Regions from separate parts of the Paucilactobacillus nenjiangensis genome, predicted to be linked through region 2. Evidence: riboswitches for the same ligand, from Rfam matches in the RefSeq annotation. Region 2 holds a riboswitch; the other holds the start of a gene.
The links. Region 2 has a riboswitch for thiamine pyrophosphate ahead of F0161_RS02395 (ECF transporter S component). Riboswitches for the same ligand answer to the same signal wherever they lie in the genome.

Region 1 (4,222 bases), 660 kb from region 2:
GAGCCAGTTGGGAACACTGGTCCGCTTCCTAAATAGGCAATTTTTTGCAGTTGATTAGCATGATCAATTTGAGCTTTAGTATTACATGAATATCCCACAAACATATCATCCCCAACAGCCGCAATCACTTGTTCCACTCGTTGATCTTTTTGACCAACATGGACCCCATCGGCATGGACTTTAATGGCTAATTCATAATCATCATCAATAATCAGCGGTACATCATACTTCGTCGTCAGTTCACGGCATTGCTGTGCCAGTGTCAGTCGTTCGTCCGCCGTTAACTGTGAACTCCCTTTTTCACGAAATTGAAAGGCCGTCACTCCGGCGATTAATGCTTTCTCCACACGTTGCAAGTAATCATCAACATCGTGATTAACATCTTGTGTGCCCGCAATTAAATATACGCGGAGCATCTCTGGTTTAAATTTCATTAATTTTTCTCTTTCCTGAGTTAATAATCCTGTTTCACGCTTAACCGTTACTTTCATCACTATTGCGGCCTGCCCAGTGATTCAATGGTCCATGACCGTGCCCAACAATAATGCCGTGCCGAATCGTTTCATCGACATATTTTTTCCCAATTCGTATCGCATCCTCAACAGATTTTCCCTTGGCAAGTTCAGCTGTGATACAAGCAGATAGCGTATCTCCCGTCCCATGGGTTCGAATCGTATCCACGCGTGGAGAAGTCAACCAAAATGACGTACCATCTTCAAGTAATACAAAGTCACTACTTTGATCATCCCCGACAAAATGGCCGCCCTTAATCATGACGTTTTTAACCCCGACGGCCTGTAATTTTTTGGCCGCAATTTCCATATCGGCTTCATCTTCAATCGACACATCCGTCAATTTTTCGGCTTCAGGTAAATTAGGGGTGGCAATCGTCGCCAATGGCAATAATTCATTTTTCACCACCGCGATTGCATCTTCACTTAACAATGGAGCACCACCTTTAGCAATCATGACCGGATCGACCGTCAGGGGACCGAAATCAAACTTTTTCAAGTTTTTTACGACCGCCCGGACCCGTTCCACATCGGCTAACATCCCCGTTTTGCAGGCTTTAATGGCCAAATCCTCAGCAAGAGCTTCAAATTGTTCATCAATTATTTTGGTAGGTAACGCAAACGCATCATTGACGCCCAAGGTATTTTGCGCCGTAATCGCCACTAACACGGTCGTCGCAAACACGTGCCGTTCTTGAATCGTTTTTAAATCGGCTTGCATCCCCGCACCACCACCGCTATCGGAGCCGGCAATTGATAATGCTTGTACGAATTGTTCCATAATTATGCTTCCCTCAACTTTTCTTCAACTTGTTGACGCGTCACCAAGTGTAGTTTATCCATTAATTTAACTGAAAAGGTGCCAGGTAGTTCCCCACCAAGTTCTTCTGCCACCAGTTGGCCCGCGACTGCAAAGACGGCACAGGCCGCTTTGGCTGCTTCAAAATAATTGTCACTAACGGCAGCAAACGCGCCGACGATACTGGAAAGCATATCACCAGAACCAACATGTAATTGAAATAGTGGGGTTCCATTTTTGACTTTCGCCACCGTTTTGCCATCACTAATCACATCCGTTGGACCGGATAAAATTACGACGCAATGCTGCTTCAAGGCGCACGCTTTCGCGATGGCATCTAAATCGCCACTCCCTTCCCCAGCATCGATACCTTTAGCTTGCCAATCAACACCAGCCAAGGCGGCAATTTCACCAGCATTGCCGCGAATAATATCAACTTGAAAATCAGTTAACAATTGTTCGGCAACATCTAAGCGAAATTTAATTGCCCCGACGGCAACTGGATCAATCACCAATGGCTTTTTGTATTGGTTAGCCAATTGCCCGACCCGCTTGATATGGGCGACTTGAGCGGTAGTAAAGGCCCCTAAATTAAGTGCTACGGCAGAACTGATGGCGACCATTTCTTCAGACTCAGCGATTTCTTCAGACATAATTGGTGAAGCGCCAATTGAATTAATGCCATTAGCCACGTCTTGCACCGTCACAAAATTAGAAATGTTAAACACAATTGGATTTTGCGCACGAATTTGATCTAAAAGTTCAATTTGCATGATAAATTCCTTTCTTGGTACGAAGTTGTGATAATTCAACAATCGTTTGAACCATGAGCTGAAACAAAAAAATCCTAAAGCCGCAGTGGACTTTAGGATTAATGGTAAAAATATATCAACATGTGGCATGCACTCATCGATATTTTTATTTTACACTTTCCTACGCAAGTACCAACTTACAGGTTCCAAGGGCCTTTGCTGCATAAGCAAATCTCAGTTCGTCTACGAACACCCCTAGTGTTTTCATGATTATTTAATTGTCGAATTAATTGTACTGTAAAAGTGCTTACATAACAAGTTTGACCAAAATCTCGCCAAACATTAAAATTTTTTCATTTTCCGGTTAACTCATTAAGATTTAGAGTTAACAGCGCTTTCATTCTTTTCTTTTTGAAGATTGTGAAAATATCCACTTGTATCGTGTTTCGCCTTGTATTATGATTGTTTCAATACCCAAAAGGTTATAACGAGAAAGGAAACTGATTATCAATGGAAAATGTGAATAGCATTAAAACTGGCTCTACGTATCTGAATCTTGATCGAAAGATTGCCGTCCTCAAATACAATCGAAAATATTTGAGTAACGTCTTCTCTCTATTAAACAGCGATGAAATGTTACAAGTGGTCGACTGTTTCTTATCATCAACGCCTAACCATCAAACGAAAATCAATAAATTAACGAGTGCTGAATACGTGGCCGTGATTAAACGACTGTTAATTGACGATGCCACCGTTTACGACGCATTTGATGCTAAAGAAATCTTAACTAGTGTTGAAAACTTGTATTCATTCTACCGTTCATTCCTGCGCATCTCGGTCATGAATGCCACTCACAACCAAATCCTAAACACCGAGTTTTTAGGAATTGATGACAAATTTAACGATCTTGTCCGTAATCTTTACCGGGCCGTGGAAGAAAAAATCCAAGGCTTCCCTAATCATACGTATCGTCAAGTCAATGCCGGTACCAACGCATCCATTATGATTAAGCCTTACAAGTGGTCAATCCCCACTGAATATGAACAATTAAAATCAATTAACTTTATTGATAAAATTATGTTGCGTCCACCAATGATGATGCATACACCAAGTAACAAACGCAAAGGGACTTTTTCAAGTGTCGATTACAATCCAATCGATCATTTTGATGGGAAACCGGGCGAATGGTACTGTTACCCAGCCAAAATTGGTGAAAGTTTAGCCTTTATTTACTTCAATCAAGACTACTTTGTCAGTGGTTTAGCCTTAGCGAACTTGTTTGAACTTGCCGATGAAGAACTCATTACTAACCACAAACCAGATTTGATTTTACTCTTTGGGGTCGACAAAACTGAAGGGGACGTCAGTCACTATCATTACGATGAAAGTAATGATATCTGGGTTGGTGAAGTGCCTTATAATGACCAAACCACTTACTTTGGTTATATGAAGAAAATGTGTCTCACATTACACAACCTCCACATGATTTATCAAAACCGGTTACCAATCCATGGATCAATGGTCAAGATTAAGTTCTCAAATGGTAAAACCAAAACCGTCGTCTTCTTTGGCGATTCTGGTGCCGGTAAGTCTGAATCAATTGAAGCTTTGCAAGAAATTGCGGGTGAACAGATTCATGAAATGGAAACCATTTTTGATGACATGGGTAGCTTTACCCTTGACCCCAATGATCCTGAAGGCTTGTATGCCCAAGGAACTGAAATTGGCGCGTTCGTCCGGCTTGATGACTTGAGTAGCGCCGTGGCCTTTAACAACATGGACCGTGGAGTTTACCTCAATCCGGAACAAAAAAATGCCCGAGTTATTATTCCAGCGAACACCTATGACCGGGTTATCAAACGTCACCATATCGATATGTGGGTTTACGCCAATAACTATGATACTGAAATTGGCTTGCATCGTTTTGAAAAATTGGCCGATGCCAAGAAGACCTTTACGGATGGCAAACGTTTTGCTTTAGGAACCACTGATGAAGTTGGTATGAGTACCACCTTCTTTGCCAATCCATTTGGCCCGGTTCAAGAGCAAGCGCGGACCCAAACGATTATCGATGGTGTCTTTGATGTCTTATTCAAAAACAATGTCTATGTCGGTGAAATTTACACCCATCTAGGTAATGATAAATCTAAAGATAGCTT
Region 2 (4,222 bases):
TAAACGCCGTCAATATTAGTCATCATTTCTGAACCAACCTTAATGTCATGACGTTCTGATTCCAAATCGAGTGACCAAGCAGTTAACGCTTTGTTGTTCGAAGTGAATCCATAGCTTACAACGATATCGTCCACCGTTAATTGCTTGGTATCATCAGATTTCATCTTCTTCATGGTTAGTTCTAATGATTCATCAGCGTTTTGTTTTAAGTCCTTTAATAGATAGGGTACTTCTAGTTGAACGCTTGATTTCTCAATCGCCGTCACCATATGTTCTAATCCACGGAAAGTTTCACGGCGATGCATCAAATAAACTTGACTAGCCACTGGTTCCAGCATCATCGTCAAATCTAAGGCAGCATCCCCACCACCAGCGACTAAAACTCGCTTGTTGCGGAAATGTTCTTTTTGTTTAATAAAGTAAAATAAATGCTTATTTTCGAGTTCATCAGCACCGTCCACGGCTAGTTTGCGAGGATTGAATGCCCCATTGCCCAACGCAATAATGACTGTTTTAGAATGAGTTGTCCGCTTATCAGTGACAATTTCGAATTGATCATCTTGCTTGATTACATCTTCAACCGTCTCGCCCAAGCGTGCTTCAACTTTCACTAAACGCATTTGTTCTTCTAAATTACTAATCAATTCATGCCCTGGAATATTGACTGAACCGGCCACATCCAAAATATGTTTTTCTGGGTATAAGGCGTCCACCTGGCCACCAAATTGTTCCAAGCTTTCGATTACTTGCACTTTCATTTCGCGCAAACCGGCATAAAAACTGGCAAACATTCCTGCTGGCCCACCGCCGATAATTGTTAAATCATAAATTTCTTCACTCATCTTAATTTGCACCTTCCTAATGTTATTTTCTAGCTTAACCTACTGACTGTTTCAATGTCAAAATCATTTTGACAATTAAAGAAACTCATCAAAGTTTAATTTGTTTTTCCAAGGTTAGTTGTTTATGATTGAAGTATGTAATGGCTTACATTAAATAACTCGGAGGGATTTACATGGCTACAAAAAAAATGATTCTTGATTTAGATACTGGTGTTGATGATGCCTTAGCAATTGCTTACGCACTAGCTGCACCAGAAGTCGATTTGATTGGTATCGTGAGTTCGTACGGCAATTGTCTCGTTGAACAATCGGCTGAAAATAGTTTAAAGCTACTTGAAATTTTGGGTGCAACTGACGTACCTGTCTTTATCGGCGCTAGTCACTCAAGTACTACTGATCATTTTGATGTAATGCAAGTAAGTAAAGATATCCATGGTAACAATGGGATTGGTGAAGTTGAATTACCAAAGGCCAAACGCCCTGTTGAATCACAAACGGCGGTCGACTTCTTGATTGAAGCCGCCCACAAATACACCAAAGATTTAATTTTCGTGCCAACTGGTCCAATGACCAACTTAGACGCCGCACTCGCTAAAGATCCGGCCATTGCCAAATTAATTGGCAACGTCACCTTTATGGGTGGTGCCTTGACCGTTGAAGGTAACGTGACTCCATATGCCGAAGCTAACATCAACCAAGATGCTGAAGCCGCTGACCGTGTAATGCGTAGTGATTTAAACATTGTGATGGTTGGATTAGATGTTACATTACGAACATTACTCACGAAAAATGAAACTTCAACTTGGCGTGAATTAGGCACGACAGCTGGTAAAGCCTATGCTGATATCACCGATTTTTACATTGATGCCTACTACAATTTGGGTATCGATAAAACCGGCTGTGCCCTTCATGATCCATTAGCCGTTGGGGTTGCGCTTGACGCTTCATTTGTCGACACAATCGATCTTAATATGAAAGTAACCTATGACGAAAACAATTATGGCCGGACCATCGGGGATAACGCCCGCTTAAATGATGCGACTACCAATGTCAAAGTTGCAGTCAACGTTGATAAGGATCGTTATCTCGGTGTCTTCATGGATTATTTAACTAAACTTTTCAAGAATCATTAATTTGCTTTCTGCGAGATAATAAGTTATATTTGCATTAATCAAATATTACATCTGGGGTGCCCACTTGGCTGAGATATACCCATTGAACCTGCTCTGGTTAATACCAGCGAAGGGAGATAACCTATATTTAACTCGACTAACAAATTTGTTAAGCGACTCTCCTTTTAAAATTGGAGGGTCGCTTTTTTCGACTTTCGAGTTATATAGTTATTGATTAAAACGTGTGGAGTATTTAGTTACTCACACACTCCTAATGTTATTTGATAATACACTTTTGGAGGGTTCTATTATGAATCTAAGCAATCATTATCACGTTCGCGACATTATTTTTATCACTTTAATTGGTATCGCCTTTGGTGCCATTTTCATCAGTACTAACTTTATTTATAACTTTTTGACAGTCGTCTTAACACCAGTTGGTTTAGCACCAATGGCTAATGACATTAACATGGGAATTTGGGTAATGGCCGGTCCACTGACAGGCTTTATCCTTAGAAAACCAGGTGCTGGTTTCCTAGGCGAATTTTTAGCGGCAGTTGGTGAAATGTTCTTCGGTGGCCAATGGGGTGCTTCAACCCTCATTTCCGGTGCCATTCAAGGAATTGCTTCAGAACTTGGTTTCACTTTAACCGGTTATAAAATTTACAATTGGTTCTCACTGAGCCTATCATGCCTAACAACTACGATTGTCACCTTTGCGTGGGATATGTTTAAAAACGGTTATGCTGAATTTCATTTTGGCATGCTCATATTGCTTTTCGTCGTTCGCTTTATCTCAATCTTCTTCTTTGGCGGCATCTTAACCAAAATGATTACAGCCCTTCTGGACCGCAGCCACATGTTAGCGAAGTTTGGTGGTTCAAATGTCTAGCATCGACATTCAAAATTTGAATTTCAATTACCAACCCAATTCGACAACTTTATCTGACGTCAATGTCCAATTTGAAATTGGTCAATTTTCTTTATTAGTTGGTCCATCAGGAAGTGGTAAATCCACCTTGCTCAAAATTTTAACCGGGCTGTTGCCTGAATTTGGCGGTGAAATCGTAAATGGAGTATTTTCAATTCCAAATCAGTTGAAAGTTGGTTTGGTTTTCCAAAATCCTAATCATCAATTCACCTTGGATACACCTCGGCATGAACTTGAATTTGTGTTAGAAAATTTGCGAATTGATCCAAAACTAATGCCCGCTAAAATAAATGCAGCATTGGCATTTTGTGAAATTGAATCATTGATTGATCGTCAATTAAACACGTTATCCGGTGGTGAAAAGCAAAAGGTCGCCTTAGCCATCGTGATTGCAATGAACCGCGATATTATCTTATTGGACGAACCATTTGCCAGTATTGATCCGCAATCTAGAGCTGAATTAATTGCCAAACTCGTTACTCTTAGAGACCAGCAACAAAAGACAATCATTATCGCAGATCATGACTTGTTAGGTTATAAACAGGTCGTGGATCACGTCTATACGATTCATAATCAAACGATTCAGACGCTTTCTCGTGAAGATGGACTGCAATTACTGACTGACTTTGAAAAACAAGTTCCTGCCATCACTTCGACTTTACCCATCGCTAACCTTGAAGTTGCCTTTAATTTCGACGAATTACAGATTCAAATCCAGCAACATGCGCTATTGTCACAGTCATCATTACAAATACCTAGTGGCAAAGTCACACTGATTACGGGTGAAAACGGAATTGGTAAATCAACCCTCTTCCTATCAATGGCCAAATTGATGAAGTTTTCAGGCGAAATTCAAATGAATCAAACCAATATTCAAAAAATTAAGGCCAAAAAATACGCCCGAGAAGTTGCACTAATTTTTCAAGACTCAGAAAATCAGTTCTTGACTGTCACCATGCGTGAAGAAATTGAACTCAGCAAGCAACACCGTAAGTCAGATTACTTCAATGATGCCATGATTACCTCGTGTTTAACCCAATTGAATTTAAATGAATTATTAGATCAAGTAGTTTACACCCTAAGCGAAGGGCAAAAGAAGAAATTACAAATTTTATTAATGATAATTGTCGAACCTGAAGTTCTCTTATTAGACGAGCCACTCAAAGGACTGGACATTGATTCAATCCACCAAATTGTGACGATTCTAAACGCTTATCGTGCTGAACACCAACAAACGATTGTGATGATTAGCCACCAATTTAGCGGCTTAAATCAATTTGTCGATTACCATTTGAACTTTGCCAACCAAAAACTAACTTATGTGGAGACTGTCTCAT

Region 1: another riboswitch for thiamine pyrophosphate. It lies ahead of thiM (hydroxyethylthiazole kinase); the one in region 2 lies ahead of F0161_RS02395 (ECF transporter S component).

What each region holds. Positions count from the first base shown of each region.
Region 1 covers NZ_CP043939.1:2,018,607-2,022,828, forward strand. Annotated here, with positions in the region: gene thiE (thiamine phosphate synthase) at 1-434, opposite strand, end outside; gene thiD (bifunctional hydroxymethylpyrimidine kinase/phosphomethylpyrimidine kinase) at 475-1,293, opposite strand; gene thiM (hydroxyethylthiazole kinase) at 1,296-2,084, opposite strand; TPP riboswitch at 2,225-2,330, opposite strand; gene F0161_RS10305 (phosphoenolpyruvate carboxykinase (ATP)) at 2,574-4,222, shown strand, end outside.
Region 2 covers NZ_CP043939.1:475,989-480,210, reverse strand. Annotated here, with positions in the region: gene F0161_RS02405 (NAD(P)/FAD-dependent oxidoreductase) at 1-842, opposite strand, end outside; gene F0161_RS02400 (nucleoside hydrolase) at 1,016-1,975, shown strand; TPP riboswitch at 2,018-2,107, shown strand; gene F0161_RS02395 (ECF transporter S component) at 2,265-2,846, shown strand; gene F0161_RS02390 (ATP-binding cassette domain-containing protein) at 2,839-4,222, shown strand, end outside; gene F0161_RS02385 (energy-coupling factor transporter transmembrane component T family protein) at 4,221-4,222, shown strand, end outside.